DNA from 2 places in the Pseudarthrobacter sp. WHRI 8279 genome. Region 2 is predicted to be linked to the other one. Evidence: predicted binding sites of a transcription regulator. Region 2 holds the regulator's gene; the other holds the start of a gene.
What was found. Region 2 encodes HrcA, which represses chaperone genes, less so after heat shock. Its sites were predicted from a motif close to TTNGCACTCGNNNNNNNCGAGTGCNAA; they were not measured.

Region 1: the regulator HrcA is predicted to act here: its motif matches at 4,159-4,185, upstream of ABRP28_RS08835 (FmdB family zinc ribbon protein).

What each region holds. Positions count from the first base shown of each region.
Region 1 covers NZ_CP168162.1:1,941,957-1,950,128, forward strand. Annotated here, with positions in the region: gene corA (magnesium/cobalt transporter CorA) at 1-32, shown strand, start outside; gene ABRP28_RS08805 (hypothetical protein) at 36-560, shown strand; tRNA gene ABRP28_RS08810 (tRNA-Ala) at 612-684, opposite strand; gene ABRP28_RS08815 (hypothetical protein) at 813-1,769, opposite strand; gene ABRP28_RS08820 (GNAT family protein) at 1,851-2,471, opposite strand; gene galU (UTP--glucose-1-phosphate uridylyltransferase GalU) at 2,476-3,381, opposite strand; gene ABRP28_RS08830 (5-formyltetrahydrofolate cyclo-ligase) at 3,504-4,127, shown strand; gene ABRP28_RS08835 (FmdB family zinc ribbon protein) at 4,253-4,522, shown strand; gene ABRP28_RS08840 (Flp pilus assembly protein CpaB) at 4,774-5,388, shown strand; gene ABRP28_RS08845 (DUF4011 domain-containing protein) at 5,394-8,172, opposite strand, start outside.
Region 2 covers NZ_CP168162.1:1,189,241-1,197,412, reverse strand. Annotated here, with positions in the region: gene lepA (translation elongation factor 4) at 1-1,484, shown strand, start outside; gene hemW (radical SAM family heme chaperone HemW) at 1,521-2,750, shown strand; gene ABRP28_RS05335 (DUF4870 domain-containing protein) at 2,836-3,255, opposite strand; gene ABRP28_RS05330 (DUF3097 domain-containing protein) at 3,408-4,253, opposite strand; gene hrcA (heat-inducible transcriptional repressor HrcA) at 4,429-5,442, shown strand; gene dnaJ (molecular chaperone DnaJ) at 5,524-6,651, shown strand; gene ABRP28_RS05315 (16S rRNA (uracil(1498)-N(3))-methyltransferase) at 6,654-7,433, shown strand; gene ABRP28_RS05310 (GerMN domain-containing protein) at 7,462-8,172, opposite strand, start outside.

The DNA of each region.
Region 1 (8,172 bases), 750 kb from region 2:
ACGGAATCTTCAAGAAGAAGGGCTGGCTGTAGGCCGTGCCCGCCCAGCCGGAGCTGCCGGTCCTCCTCGAGGGCCGCATCCTGGTGCCTGGCAGCAGCCGGCAGTTGGCTGTCTACGGCCTCTTCCCGCCGGCTCCCGGTCAGCACCGGAGGGCAGGCACCGGGTCCCGCGTCTTTGCCGCCAAGGCCTGCGAGCAGGAACTGCTGTGGATCAGCTTCGACGAACTGTGCGCACCGGGTGCGTCCAAGGAGGATTACTCCTCACTGGCTGAGGGGCCAGGGTTGTGGGTCATCGATGATGTTCCGGCACCGTCACCGTCGGATGCAGGCCCGCGGGCCGAGGCGTGGGAGCTCTTTGCTGCCGCGCTTACGGTTGCGGCGGCCCGGGGAATCACGGTGTTCGTAGCCGGCACCGCGCCCATGGAGTGGGCCGCTGCGTCCAGGTCGGCGGACGATGCCCGGCTGCGGTCCGCACTGGCGGAGGCCGCCCGGCTCCTTGCACAGCTGAAGCGGGTTCAGTCGGATGAAGAGGTTCCCGTGGAGGGTGTTTCCGGAAGCTAGGAGGGTAACCTGCGTGCGCCGCCTCGCAGCGGTCGGAGCTGAAAAGAATTGTGGAGCTAAGGAGATTCGAACTCCTGACCTCTTCGATGCGAACGAAGCGCTCTACCAACTGAGCTATAGCCCCGGATGGATCCGCTCCTGCAGGAGCGGCACCGGTGACCCTAGGCTACAAATATTCCCGGCTTAATGCCAAACTGCAGCCCCGAGCCCCGCACCGTGTTCCGGAGGATGTTTATGCAGGGCACCGAACCGTCAGGCGCGGCGGCGCTGCAGGACGTCGTCGAGGTTGCTGAGGGCGCTCTGCGCCTTGGACAGTTCCTGGCCTTCTGCGGATGCCGGGGCGGCAGGCGGCGCGGCGGCAACGCCCTGCTTGAGGGACGGCTTGCCCGCGGCCTTCGGGGCCTCCGGGAGCTCCAGCGGCTCAGGCGCCGGGCGCTCGGCCTTGGCTGCCTCAACGTAAACAGGCTTGGGCACCTCCACCGGCTCCCAGGTGGTGGGAGCAGTTCGGGTGGCCGTGGAACTGGCCTTGGCCGCGCTTGAATCGCCTGCGGCAACCGCGACAGCCAGTGCGGCCTCGCGCAGTTCCATGGCAGTCAGCGGCTTGACCCGGGGCTCGTGTGCCTGGGCGTCAAAAAGGGGGTTGTCCTTTTTTGCCGGTGCTGCCTGCGGCTTTGGGGGGACGCTGGCCACGGCTTCGGACTGCGGGCGTCCCTTGCTGGCCGGAGCGGACATGGCGGCCCGAAAAGCTGCGTTGACTTTTGCCCTCCTGTCACGGACGGCCAGCCAGCGCAGGAGGACGACGGACCCGGCGGTGAGCGCCAGGCAGGTCAGGGGAAGCACAGGAGTGCCCAGCCCAAAGAGCGAAAGCACACCGGAAACGAACGCGGTAAGAAGCGACAGCAGCCCCACCAAGGCAACGCCGGTGCGTCCGTAGCGGATACGGAACGTACCTCCGGATGGGGAGCCTGCAGTGGCGGTCGCGGGTCCGGCACTCTTCCTGGTGTCCATGGCTTTCTCCTGCTGGGCGGCGACGTTCAATACCAAAGCGGCTGGCGGTTCCAGTGTTTCATCTGCTGCGGAGTCCGCCGTAAACTCACCGGCGGGCTGGAACTGGTGCCTGCGGTTCCGGAGGACGTAGGGCGCAACCCACACAATCCAGAGCACGACGGCAACCACAAGGATCACTGAGCTGCTAAGGGGGAAGTCCACACTCAAAACCGTATGAGCATCCTGTCCGCTGCGGCAGCATTAGCTGCGGTGTGTCGTGGCGCAGCCGGCAAATCAATGGATTTATGACGCCCGCGAGGCGAGCCAGGGCCTGAGCAGCCCGTTCGGGACTTCCTCTGCGGTCAGCGCAAACGACCGGTGGTCAGCCCATTCGCCGTTGATATGCAGGTAGCGGGGCCGGTACCCCTCGTCACGGAAGCCCAGCTTTTCCACCACCCGCAGGCTCGGTCCGTTTTCCGGCCTGATGTTAATTTCCATCCTGTGCAGGCCAAGGGTGCGGAAGCAATGGTCCGTCACCATGGCGACGGCGGTGGGTGCGATTCCACGGCCTGCACGGTCCTTGTCCACCCAGTAGCCCAGGGTGGCCATCATCGCTGATCCCCATACGATCGACGAAACAGTCAACTGGCCAATGATGGCAGGACTTCCGGCGGTGGGAATGCGCTCGGTGATGACAAACGGCAATGCCGTTGCCTGCGCTGCCTGCGACTTCAATGAGCGGACCATCTGCCGGTAGTCCGGGAGGCCGCCCGCAGGATCCGGGTTGGAAGCTTCCCAGGGCGCAAGCCATTGGCTGTTGCGGGACCTGACCTCGGTCCACTCCTTCTTGTCCCGGTACCGGATGGGCCGCAGGATCAAGTCCCCGCATTCCAGCGTTACGGGCCAAATGGGACCAGCGCGCACGGCGCTACTTGGACAGGCCGGCGGTGAAGCCCGGCAGCCACTCCCGCAGGCCCGGCCCAAGGTCCTCGCTGTCGATGGCCAGCTGGACGCAGGCCTTGAGGTAGCTGAGTTTGTCCCCGGTGTCATAGCGGCGCCCGCGGAACACAACGCCGTAGACCCCATATCCCTCGCCTTCGCCGGTTGCCAGCTCCTGCAGCGCATCCGTCAACTGGATTTCATCGCCGCGCCCTGGGGCGGTGCGTTCGAGGACTTCGAAGACGGCAGGGTGGAGGACATAGCGGCCAATCAGCGCGAGGTTGGAGGGCGCCTCGTCAACCTCAGGCTTCTCCACCAGCCGGTTAACGCGCACGTAGGACTCGCCTTCGATCGGCTGGACATCAGCACAGCCGTAGGAACTGATCTCGGACGGTTCCACCTCGATGAGCGCAATAACCGACCCTCCCGTTTCGGCCTGGACGTCGATCATGGTGCCCAGCAGCTCGTCGCGGGCATCGATGAGGTCATCGCCCAGCAGAACGGCAAAGGCTTCATGGCCAACGTGCTGCTTCGCGCGGAGCACGGCGTGGCCCAGTCCGTGCGGATCGCCCTGCCGGACGTAGTGGATATCGCCCAGCTTGCTGGCGGCCTGGACGGACGCGAGTTTTTCGGTGTCCCCCTTGCCCTCAAGGGTGGATTCGAGTGACGGCACCCGGTCAAAGTGGTCTTCCAGTGCCCGCTTGTTGCGCCCGGTAATCATGAGGAGGTCGTGGAGGCCAACGTTTACGGCTTCTTCAACCACGTACTGGATGGCAGGCTTGTCCACGACGGGGAGCATTTCCTTGGGCATCGCCTTTGTTGCCGGCAGGAACCTGGTACCGAGTCCGGCGGCAGGAATGACGGCTTTGCGAACTCTCGGGTTACTGGTAGTCACCGGACTAATCTAACGTCAGCGTCAAGCATTCAGTAACAACCGGGCCCGCGACACCCGCGGACGCCTGACGGATGGACTGCACGAACAACCGGCCGGACATACGGCAGTTATGGAGGAAGCACGTGACGCTTGAGGAAACGAAAGCAGCCAAAGACCAGATCCGCGCGGCCCACCGCCGCCGGCGGGCTGCGATGACATCCCGGGAACGGGAGGACGCCGGCACCGCCCTTGCAAAGCACGGCGCCGCGTGGGCGGCTTCGGTGATCCCCGCTGATGCGGCCACGGTGTGCGTGTACCTGGGCGTCGGAGTGGAACCGCCCACGCTGCCACTGATCGCAGCCCTTCACGACGGCGGCCACAGGATCCTTCTCCCCGTTTGCGAACCAGGGCGTGAGCTGGGATGGGTTTTCTGGACGCCGGGTATCGAGCTCGCACGCAGCAGGTTCGCGCCCATCCTGGAACCGGTAGGGACCCGCCAGGAAATTGAGGTTGCCGGTGAAGCAGCTGCGCTGTTCATCCCTGCCACGGCGGTGGACCTCGCAGGCAGCAGGGTTGGCCAGGGCGGCGGCTACTACGACAAGTTCCTGGGCCATCTTGCGTCCGCCGGGAAGGACATTCCCCTTGCCGCGGTTCTTTATGACGGGGAACTGCTGCCCGCCGGCGCCGTTCCGGTGGAGGAATTCGACCGCCCCGTCCCGGGCGTCGTGCTTCCCTCCGGTTTCCGGGGCCTGGCAAACGCTGCCTGACCGGAAAACCGGGCGCAGGAGAATGATAGAATTGGCACTCAGGCCCTGCGACTGCTAATGGACATCCAGCTGGATCACCAAGCAGCAGTCCGGGACCTCTCGTTTGCCCAAGAGGAGGAGCACCAGTGCCAACGTATGCGTACGCCTGCAAGGATTGCGGCCATGCCTTTGACATCGTCCAGTCGTTCTCGGACAGCTCTTTGACGTCCTGCCCCGAATGCCAGGGCGCCCTGCGCAAGAAGTTCAACAGCGTGGGCGTTGTCTTCAAGGGTTCCGGCTTCTACCGCACGGACTCCCGGGACTCCAAGGGCAGCACGGTTTCGGCCGCTCCCGCAGCAACGCCGGCACCGGCGGCCGCACCGGCCGCCTCGGCATCCGCCGCTGCTGCCAGCTGATCCAAGATCTTCAACTAAGGCTCCCTTTGGCGGCCGCGCAAGGTTTTCCACATACCCGCGAAGGTTACTGACGCAACACTTTGCGGCGACCTTAGCGTAGGCACATGCCTGCATCCCGCCAGTCCAGCCCAAGAACACCAAGCGCGCCGCGTACCGGACTCCTCCGGAAGCCGGTGCGACGCCGCGCCGGCAACCTCCGCGGACCGGAACGGAATGCACGCAGGCGTCCTCCTGCACGCTTCGCGGGCTGGTTGAGCCGGAACCGGCGACTCGCTGTCGCGCTGCTCCTCTGCGCCGCAGCCGCCATCACGGTGCACCAGCTCACCCCCGCCCCGGTGTACACGGTGACTGCGCTGGCCGCCGCAAGGGACATCCCCGCCGGCGCCGCACTCTCGGAGGCTGACCTAGCCGCCGCACAGGTTCCGCCCGGCATGCTGGCCAGCGGATTCCTCAGGGAACCGGGCGAGGCTGCAGGCAAGCAGCTCGCTGCGCCCCTGCGCAAGGGGCAGCTGCTCACGGATGCCCAGCTTCTTGGTCCGGGCCTCCTCACGGGCACCTCCCCGGGATCAGCAGCCGTCCCCCTGCGCATGGCAGACCCGTCATCCATCCAGCTTGTCTCCCCGGGGCAGCTGGTGAACGTGGTGCTCACCTCAGCCAACGGCTTCGACCAGCAGGAACCACCAGAGATTCTGGCCTCCGGCGTTCCCGTGCTGTGGACCTCAGGCCAGGGCGGCCAGACCGGACAGTGGCTGGGCACTGCCGAAACAGAAGGCCTGATAGTGGTGGCTGCCACGGCAGAGCAGGCAGCCCGGCTCGCCGGCGCCTCCACCCAAGGCAAGCTGTTCTTCGTCCTGGTGGGGCCGTAAGCCGCTCAGCCCCAGTGCGGCGGCTTCTGTTCCTTCAGCCAGGCGTCGTGGTCGTCGTCTTCCCGGTCGCCCCAGGCCCGGGGATCGTCCTCGGCCGCTTTGTTGGGCACGGCGGGCTCCGCAGGCAGGGCGGACGTACCGGAGTCAGTGCCGGGTTGGCCGTCCTGGTTGGGACCGCCTGCCGTGTCAGCGGGCTGCCCGGCGTCCGGAGCGTTGTCGTTTTCGTTTTCCTGGGCCATGCTGCCCTCCTCCTTGATGTCCTGGCCCCCGGCCGGCAGGTGGTCGTCGGTGGGCGCTGAAAGCAGGCTTTCAGGGGCCGGCACGAAGCCACCCTGGTCAGTGCCAGCCGCGGCCAGCCGCTCCCGCACGCCCTGGCTCTCGGCGTCGATTCCGTTGAGCGCCTGGTCCACATCGTCGTCCAGGAAGGCGACGGAAGTGGCCGTCCGTCCGGAAAGGGCCATCTTCTCCAGTCCCAGGTATCCGGCGATCCTGTCAGCGCAGGCAGAGGGGTCGGTAAACACTTCGATGGTCCACAGGGGCATGTAGCGCCATCCCAGGCGCTCCAGCAGCTGGGGACGCAACCGGCTCCGTTCCCGCACGCTCATGGTGCGGTACTGCTCCGTGCCGTCCGATTCGATGGCAACAGGCCACGGCAGGTCCCCGTGGTCCTGCCCCATGGTACTGAGGGGATCAGCGGCGGCAACGACGTCGATGGCTCCGTCGTACTGGTGCCACACCCGCGCGCCGCGGGCACGCAGGCGGTCGCCGAGGTCAGCCACCAAGGGATCGGCCCCCAGCGCCTGCTCGCTTGCCGCGGCCCGCGAAGCTGGTGTCCCGAGATCAGTATTTCCAGCAATTTCGCGGTCCAGCAGCGCGTACAGGTCCACGGCGCCGTGGCTCAGCCTGGTGTGGTCCAGGTCCTCCGGCCGGAAACAGGTGAGGACGTGCATGGAACGGCGTGCCCGCGTCATGGCCAGGGCGAATTTCTCCCTGCCGCCCTCGGCGGAAAGCGGCCCGAAGTTGTGCAGGGCGCGTCCGTGCGGGGTGCGGCCGAAACCGGGCGAGAAGATGACGTGGTCGCGCACCAGTCCCTGCGCCCGTTCCAGGTCGACCACCCGGAAGGACTCGGGGCCGGCCCCGAAGAAACCCGCCAGCCCGGGGTAGTTGGGCAGCTGAAGCCGGATGGATTCCCCGATCCGGGCCGCGTGCCGGAGGCTGGCCGTGACCACGGCCAGCGAGGTGCGCGGGCGGAGGCGTGCGTGCTCGAAGACCAGCTGGACAACGCGGTTGACTTCCGCCACCACTGATTCGACGCCCTCGTGGTCGGCGCTTGGCAGCCCGGTGCCGTCCGGAAGGTATTCAACCAGGAGGGACCGATCCAGCCCGGTGGCGGACTGGCCTTCCGGCAGCCGCCGCAGGCCGCCGTCGTAAAAGTTCTTGCTGAGCTGCAGCACAAGGTCCTCGTCCACCGCGCGGTAGACAAAGTTGAGCCGCCACACGGGAAGGACCTGCGACAGTGCCGTGAATGCACTGTCCACGCGGTGGTGCGCCGACTCGCCGGGGGCAAGCCGTTCCACGCCAACCGTGAAGGTCCGGGGGCTGGCGATCCGGGCGTCGCCGAACGCGATGACCTGCCTGGCGCGCGCGATGGACGGCAGCACAGCCTGGAGTGAGGTCGCCTCTGCGTCCAGGATTACCACAGCGTCGAAGTGCTGTTCCGCCGGCAGCAGGCCGGTCATCAGGTACGGGCTCACGGACCAGACCGGGACCAGCGTGCCGATCAATTCGGGCGCCTGGGCCGTCAGCGACGGCAGGGATACGCGTCCGTCCTTGAGCAGGCTCCGGAGGAGCTCCGCCTGCCGGGGATGCGCGGCGAGTGCGCTGCGCCAGCGCTCTGCGAGGTCCCAGCGGAGACGGGCGGCGCCGCTGGCGATGTGCGCGTTGTCCGCCAGGCGGTACTCGGCCTCCAGCCTGCGGAGGGCGTCGCCGTCGGACATTGCCAGGTAGTCGTCGCCGCTGATCATTGCCTCCAGCGCGGACTGCCACCAGGCAAGTTCAAGCTCGGCAGCAACCGAGCCGGCCGGAACTTCCCGCTCCGCGAGGTCGGCCAGGAGCTCGCCCAGGCCGTGCTCACGCATGTTCTCCACCAGCAGGGTGCGTTCCGGCAGCGTCTTCAGGGTGTCGGTGTCCGCCACCAGCCGTTCCAGCCGCTCCATGAGCTCCTCGTAGCGCACGGTAGTCAGCGAGCCGCCGGCCTCCGTGTGCCGGAGGGCGTCGCCAAGGCGGGCAAGGTCGCTGTCCAGCGACCTGTACATGGCGTTCATTTCGGCCAGCCCCGATGGAACGGCCGGATGCCGTTGCGTGGTGGCGTAGCCGGCCCACAGCGCACGCTGCTCCTGGACCAGCAGCAGCGACGTGTGGAGGTCGGCGATGTGGACCCCCGGCCTGACGTACTCCTTCGCCACCCTGCGCAGCCTTGAGCGCTGCATGGACGTCATGTCGATGCCGCGTTCCTTGCGCCAGGACGAGGGGGCCGTTGCGGAAATGAGGTCTGTGACCGGACGGTCGAAGATGTCCGGGGTGAACTTGTCCAGGCTTCCGCGGACCGCCACCAGGAGCTCCAACTGCTCGCCCCACTCGGCGAAGGAGGCACCAAGCCGGATCTCCGCATGCTCGGCAACCGCCTTCATGCGGTCGCGAAGGGCAGGGAGGCTCTTTTCCACGGACCGGACCAGCTCCTGGGCTTCCTCAGTTTCCTTCCGCGTAAGCAGCCGGGCGCCGTGC
Region 2 (8,172 bases):
CCCAGACCCTCGCCAACCTGTACCTGGCGATGGAGAACAACCTCACCATCATTCCGGTCCTGAACAAGATCGACCTTCCGGCAGCGCAGCCGGAGAAGTACGCGGCCGAGCTGGCCAGCCTGATCGGCGGCGAACCTGAGGACGTCCTGCGCGTTTCCGGCAAGACCGGCATGGGCGTCGAGGCGCTGCTGGACAAGATTGTCCGCGACCTTCCAGCGCCACAGGGCGACGCCAATGCCCCCGCCCGCGCCATGATCTTTGACTCCGTCTATGACACCTACCGCGGCGTGGTGACCTACGTCCGGGTGGTGGACGGCATGCTGCATCCCCGTGAGCGCATCCAGATGATGTCCACCCGGGCCACCCACGAACTCCTCGAAATCGGTGTGAGCTCACCGGAACCCACACCCTCCAAGGGCCTGGGCGTCGGCGAAGTGGGCTACCTCATCACGGGTGTGAAGGACGTCCGCCTGTCCAAGGTGGGCGATACCGTCACCAACATGGCCAAGCCTGCCGCAGACTCTCTTCCCGGTTACGCGGATGCCAAGCCCATGGTCTTCTCTGGCCTCTATCCGCTGGATGGCACGGACTACCCGGTGCTGCGCGATGCGCTGGAGAAGCTGATGCTCAACGACGCCGCCCTGGTATACGAGCCCGAGACGTCTGCCGCGCTGGGCTTCGGTTTCCGCGTAGGCTTCCTGGGCCTGCTCCACCTTGAGATCACGCGCGAGCGGCTCGAGCGCGAGTACAACCTGGATCTGATCTCCACCGCACCCAACGTGGAATACGAGGTGACGCTGGAGGACAAGAAGGTGGTCCACGTGACCAACCCCAGCGAATACCCGTCCGGCAAAATCTCCGAAGTCCGCGAGCCCATGGTGGCCGCCACCATCCTGGCTCCCAACGAATTTGTCGGCGCGATCATGGAGCTGTGCCAGAGCCGCCGCGGCGTGATGGGCGGCATGGACTACCTGTCAGAGGACCGGGTGGAAATCCGGTACCGCCTGCCGCTGGCCGAGATCGTGTTCGACTTCTTCGACATCCTGAAGTCCAAGACCCGCGGCTACGGCTCCTTGGACTGGAAGGCCGACGGCGACCAGGTGGCCGACCTTGTGAAGGTGGACATCATGCTCCAGGGCGAACAGGTTGACGCCTTCTCCGCCATCACCCACCGGGACAAGGCCTACGCGTACGGCGTCATGATGACCACCAAGCTGCGCGAGCTTATCCCGCGCCAGCAGTTCGAGGTGCCCATCCAGGCGGCCATCGGTTCCAGGATCATCGCCCGCGAAAGCATCCGCGCCATCCGCAAGGACGTCCTGGCCAAGTGCTACGGCGGTGACATCTCCCGTAAGCGGAAACTGCTGGAGAAGCAGAAGGAAGGCAAGAAGCGCATGAAGATGGTGGGGCGCGTCGAGGTCCCCCAGGAAGCCTTCATCGCTGCGCTCACCACCGACGAGTCCAAGGACAAGGCCAGGAAGTAGTGGTTACAGCAGCCGGTACTGCCGGAGGCCCCTGCAGTGCCTAGCGTTCTTCCCCTTGGCGACCCGGCGCCGTCGGACGGTCTGCTGCCCCACCAGGCAGCCGATGGTGCGGCGGAGCGGGCGTTCGGGCTTTATGTACACATCCCGTTCTGCGCGGTCCGCTGCGGGTACTGCGATTTCAACACCTATACCGCCACGGAACTTGGCGGCGGTGCCTCCCAGGACGCCTATGCCGCCACCGCGGCCTCGGAAGTGTCCCTGGCAGCCAGAGTCCTCACGGAATCAGGCCTGCCCGCGCGGCCGCTCAGCACGGTGTTCTTCGGGGGCGGCACGCCAACCCTGCTTCCCGCGGAGGACTTGGCCCTGATCCTGGGACGCGCCATCGACCTGTGGGGGATCGAGGAGGGCGCCGAGGTCACCACGGAGGCGAACCCGGACTCCGTCACCCCCGAGTCCCTTGCCATCCTCAAGGACGCCGGCTTCACCCGGATCTCGTTCGGCATGCAGTCAGCTGTTCCCCACGTCCTCAAGGTCCTGGACAGGACCCACACGCCCAGCCGCGTGCCGCAGGTTGTGCAGTGGGCCCGCGACGCCGGACTGGCCGTCAGCCTGGACCTCATCTATGGCACGCCCGGGGAGTCCCTGGAGGACTGGCGGTACTCGCTCGAGACGGCGCTTTCCTACCAGCCGGACCACATCAGCGCCTACGCGCTGATCATCGAAGACGGAACGAAGCTTGCCGCCCAGATCCGCCGTGGTGAAGTCCCCGGGATCGACGACGACGACCACGCCGACAAGTACGAGCTCGCCGATGAGCTGATCACCAAGGCCGGCCTGGGCTGGTACGAGGTCAGCAACTGGGCGCGCACGCCCGGACAGGCCTGCCGCCACAACCTGGCCTACTGGCGCGGCGACGACTGGTGGGGGATTGGGCCGGGGGCCCACTCGCATGTGGGCGGTGTGCGGTGGTGGAACGTCAAGCACCCCACTGCCTACGCGGGGCGCCTGGCGCAGGGAGTGTCACCGGCGGCCGGCAGGGAAACCCTGGATGCGGAAACACGGAACATGGAGCGCGTGATGCTTGAGGTCCGCCTTCAATCCGGCCTCGAGATCTCCTCGCTGGGCACCGCAGGACGGCGCGAGGTGGCCGGGCTCATCGCGGAGGAACTGATTGATCCCGCCGCCGCCTTCGCAGGCCGCCTGGTCCTCACGCTGAAAGGCCGGCTGCTGGCTGACGCCGTGGTGCGCCGGGTCCTGCCGGACTAGCAGTTTCAGTGCTGGGCTGCGGGCGGTGGGCCCACGCCGGCGAGGGCCCCGGCACGAGCTTGCGAGTGCTGGGAGCCGGAGGGGACTACTTAATCCAGCGCAGGTTGTACTGGTAACGGTGCGGCTGGCCTTTGTTCACATGGATGCCGGCCGCCACGGAGAAACAGGTCAGGGCAATCCAGATGAGGGTGGCAATCACGGCGAAGATGTTGCCGATCACCGGAACGAACACCAGGATGTTCGCCACCACGGCGGCGATGGTGGGAGGCAGGCTGAAGTTCAGCGCTTCCTTGGACTCCTGCGCCGTGAAAGGGCCCCTGTCCCGGAAAATGAGGTAGATCAGAAGAGCAGGAACGCAGCCAAGGATTCCGCCAAAGTGCGCCATGGTGGCCCACTGCCGGTCTTCGCTGGCTGTCAGGGGCAGCGCATTCGCCGGAACGCCATGGTATTCCGAACGGCCCTGGCCGCCCTGGGTGTCCCTGTGATCGCGTGCGTTTTCTGCCACAGTCTGTTCCTTCTAAAAGTGCAATGGTGCTGGCTAAGAATGCATATCAGTTGAGACGGACTGCAAATGACGCAGATCCGCAGTACCAAGAATACTGGCTGGAGGCGCGGATGCTGGTCCGGGGCTCCGCGCACGGCGGCGCGGCGGTCCGGTCAGGGAACCGTCAGGAAGTCAATGACTTCCTCCACCCTCCCCAGCAGGGAGGCTTCCAGGTCCGCGTAGGTGCGGACAGCACCCAGCAACTTCTGCCACCCAAGCCCAATATCCTCCTTGGTGGCGTGGGGCCAGCCGAACGCGGCAAGGATCCCGGTCTTCCAGTCCTGCCCGCGCGGCACCACCGGCCATTTTTCGATGCCCAGCACGGCAGGCCGGATCGCCTGCCAGACGTCCACGTAGGGGTGGCCCACGATCAGCACGTTCCCGGCAGCCCCCGGTGAGGCCATCACGGCGTCCGCAATGCGGGACTCCTTGGAGTCCGGCACCAGGTGGTCCACCAGGACGCCCAGGCGCCGGCCCGGACCGGGCCTGAAGTCTGCCACTGCCGCGGCAAGGTCGTCGATGCCGTGGAGGGGTTCGACGACGATGCCTTCCACCCGAAGGTCGTCTCCCCAGACCTTCTCCACCAGTTCGGCGTCGTGCTTTCCCTCCACCCAGATCCGGCTGGCCTTGGCCACCTGCGCGCGCTGGCCGGCCACCCGGACTGAACCTGATGCTGTCCTGCCGGTGGCGGCGGGTGCCTGCCGCGGCGCCGGGGGAAGAAGCTTAATGGCCTGGCCTTCGAGGAGGAAGCCGAAGCCCAGGCGGAAAGACCTTGATTTGCCGCGGCTGTCTTCCAGAGCCACCACATGCATGCCCCCGGATTTCTCCACGCGTGTCACGGCGCCCACCCAGCCGGACTGGACGTCCTCCAGCACCATTCCCCGTTCAATAGGAACTTCAGGCAGTTCAGCCTTTGACGGAGCGGACATGTCCTGGGGACCCCAGTTCTGGTACTGCATGATTCACTCCGCCTAGCGCTCGATCACAGGTCCGGAATTTCGCCCGGAGCGGTACCAATGCTAGCAACGGGGAGAGGCATAATAAACTGTTAGCACTTGGGCATGTCGAGTGCTAAACGATGAGCGGCACAGCGCGGGCGGCGCGGCCGCCCCGAACCCTGGATGGAGGTGGAGTGTGAGCGAGCCACGCAAACTTGAAGTACTCCGTGCCATCGTGGAGGACTACGTCCACTCCCGCGAGCCCGTGGGGTCCAAAGCCCTGGTGGAGCGCCACCATCTCGGTGTGTCCAGCGCAACCATCAGGAATGACATGGCGGCCCTGGAGGAAGAGGGCCTGATCACGGCTCCGCACACCAGCGCCGGCCGGATCCCCACGGACAAGGGTTACAGGCTGTTCGTCGACCAGATCTCCGCCGTCAAGCCGCTGTCCCAAGCGGAGCGCCGCGCCATCCAGTCCCTGCTGGAAGGATCGGATGACCTGGACGACGTCCTGGACCGGACCGTCCGGCTGCTGTCGCAGCTCACCAACCAGGTTGCAGTGGTCCAGTACCCGCACCTGAGCAGGGCACTGGTCCGGCATATCGAATTCGTCCTCCTGGCCCCGCGGAAGGTGCTGGTGGTGTTGATCGCCAACAGCGGCAAGGTGGAGCAACGTGTTATCGACGTCGGACAGGACCTGGGGGACGAAGCCCTGGCGGCTCTTCGGTCCCGGTTCCTTGGCTCGCTTGCCGGAACACCACTGAGCCATCTGTCCCAGTCCCTGCCAGCGGTGGTGGCCATGGCCGCCCCGGGGCAGCGGCAGGCGGCCCAGGCCCTCGCTATCGGCCTGGAGGCGCTGGCACAGAGCAGCCGCGAGGAACGCATGGTCATGGCGGGCACAGCCAACCTGGCAAGGTCCAACGTGGACTTCCCGCTCAGCATCGGCCCAGTGCTGGAAGCACTTGAGGAGCAGGTTGTTATGCTCCGCCTGTTGAGCGAGATGGCGCAGGACCACCGCGGGGTGGCTGTCAGCATTGGCCGCGAGAATCCCTACGACGGGCTGGCCGAGGCATCGGTTGTAGCCACAGGCTACGGCCCGGACAGCGCAGCGAAAATCGGCGTGCTCGGGCCAACACGCATGGACTATCCCACCACCATGGCCGCCGTCAGGGCAGTTGCCCGCTACCTTTCCCGGATCCTGGGCCCCTGAGGTCCATCCCGGGCCACTGGACACCCACAGCATTTCCAGCAGTCCAACTGCAGGCAGTACAACAAGGAAGAGATACGAACTTTGAGCAGCCACTACGACGTCCTTGGAGTCTCACCGGAGGCCACGGGAGAAGAGATCAAGAAGGCCTACCGCAAGCTGGCACGCACCCTGCACCCGGACGTCAACCCGGGTGAGGATGCGTCGGACCGCTTCAAGGCTGTAACGCATGCCTATGAAGTCCTGTCCGACCCGCAGAAACGCCGGGTGTACGACACCACAGGCAACGAAAACGGCACGGACAACGGCTTCGGCGGAGGCAGCTACGCCGGCCAGGGGTTCGCGTTCCAGGACATTTTCGACACCTTCTTTGGCGCCGGCGGTTCCACCGGCCCGGCTTCCCGCGTGCGGCGCGGGCAGGATGCCCTCATCAGCGTGCGGATCGAACTGCGCGACGCTGTCTTCGGTGTCAATAAGAAGCTCGAAGTGGACACTGCGGTCACGTGCCCAACCTGTGAGGGTTCCTGCTGCCAGCCCGGCAGCCATCCGGAACGCTGCGACATCTGTGGCGGCAGCGGCCAGGTCCAGCGCGCCGTCCGTTCCATCCTGGGACAGGTCATGACCGCGGCCCCATGCGGAACCTGTGAAGGCTTCGGCACCGTCATCAAGGACCCGTGCAACGAATGCAGCGGCCAGGGGCGCATCCGCAGCCGCCGTTCGCTGACCATCAAGGTTCCCGCCGGCGTAGCCACCGGAACGCGCATCCAGCTTTCCGGCCAGGGGGAGGCAGGCCCGGCCGGCGGACCTTCCGGTGACCTGTACGTTGAGATCCGCGTCAACAACGACGCCACCTACGTCCGCGACAACGACGATCTCCACGCCACCCTCCACATCCCCATGACGGCCGCCGCCCTGGGCACCGAAGTAAGCCTGGAAACGTTCGACGGGCCACAGGAAATCGACGTCAAGCCCGGCACCCAGTCCGGCGAAATCATTACCCTTCGCGGACTTGGCGTGACCCACCTGCGCGGTTACGGCCGCGGCGACCTCAAGGTTCACCTGCAGGTTGAAACACCCGCCAAGCTTGATGCCGCGCAGGAAGAGCTCATGCGGCAGTTGGCCAAAATGCGCGGTGAGCAGATCACCGAGGGCAAGCTTGCAGCCAGCGGCGGCATGTTCGCCAAGCTCCGGGACCGGCTCGGTAACCTGTAGCGGTGAGCAACCCTGTCTTCTTCACCCCGCCCGGGTCCCTGGACCACATGACGGCGGGGCGGGCCTTTGTCCTCGACGGGACCGAGGCGCGGCACGCCGTCACGGTCAAGCGGCTCGCCCCGGGCGAGCCCGTCGACATTGTTGACGGCGCGGGGACGCGGATGAGCGGACGGGTGCTTACGGCGTCGCCCGCCGCCCTCGAGGTGGAGTGCACCTCCCTTGCTGTGGAGGAGCGGCCGGCCATAAGGCTGGTGCTGGTGCAGGCCCTGGCCAAGGGCGACAGGGATGAACTCGCCATCGAAACGGCCACCGAACTCGGAATCGACGCCGTCATACCCTGGCAGTCCGAACGGTCCATCGTGCGGTGGAAGGGCGACCGGGCAGCTAAGGCCCACGCAAAGTGGCAGTCCGTTGTGGCGGCGGCAGCCAAGCAGGCACGCCGGGCGTGGGTCCCCGAGGTGCGGCCCGCCGTTGACACTGCCGCGCTGGCCGGACTCGTAGAGGCCGCAGGGCTGGCCATTATCCTCCATGAAGACGCCGTGCGCCCCCTGCGCACCGTACTGGAAACCTGGCAGGGCCGGGATGGAACGGAACCGTGCGAAGTGCTGCTGATCGTCGGGCCGGAAGGCGGCATCAGCCCCAGGGAAGTAACAAGGCTCTGCGGCAAGGGCGCCCTCACCGCCCTGCTGGGGCACCATGTCCTGCGCTCATCAACCGCCGGGCCGGCCGCCGTTGTCCTTGCCAGCGACGTCTTAGGCCGTTGGACCGCACCCCTGCCCTAAACCTGCCGGTTTTTATCCGGCTGGGCAGCTACCGGACCTTAAAGGCCCGGGAGTCTTCATTCTGGTCCGGCTGATCGCCGGCGCCGGCCTGGGCCACCTTCAGTTCGTAGTCGCCGGCCGGCAGCGTGAGGGCAAGCGAAAACAGGCCGGCCTGGCCCGGCTCCGCTGCCGCCGTCGTCTCCCCGGTCAGGAACGGCACCTTAGTGCCGTCCTCTTCCGCCCGCAGGATCTGCCAGCGGAGCTTCCCCCCGGAAAGCGTGCTGCGGCCGGTGATCTTGACACTCCCGGCGGCCACTTCTGAGTTTTCCTGCGGATCAATGATCCAGACAGGGGCCACCATGCCGCTGGCCCTGGTCATCAGCTCACCCAGCTGGATGTGGCCGAAAGCGACGTAATCGGTGTGCCCATCCACCAGGATCCGCACCCGGATCTGCTGCCCGGAATCGATAAGCCCTGAACTCGCCGCAGCGGCGGTGGCCGTGTACACCAGCTGCTGGACAGCGCGGCCGGCCATGTCGGCGTCGAGGTTGCTGTTGAAAGCGTCCTCGGAGACATCCACGGTGATGACGTCCTTTCCCGAGATGGACGTGGCCAGCTGGCCCGGGCTCTGCCACGGGGTAAAGAAATCCGGGTCAAGGGGCTTGTCCGACATCATCGCCCGCAAGGCCCGCGTCACCGGGTTCTCATTTTCGGGCACATCCCGGAATTCACGGTAAAGGAAGACGCTGCTATTGCTCCG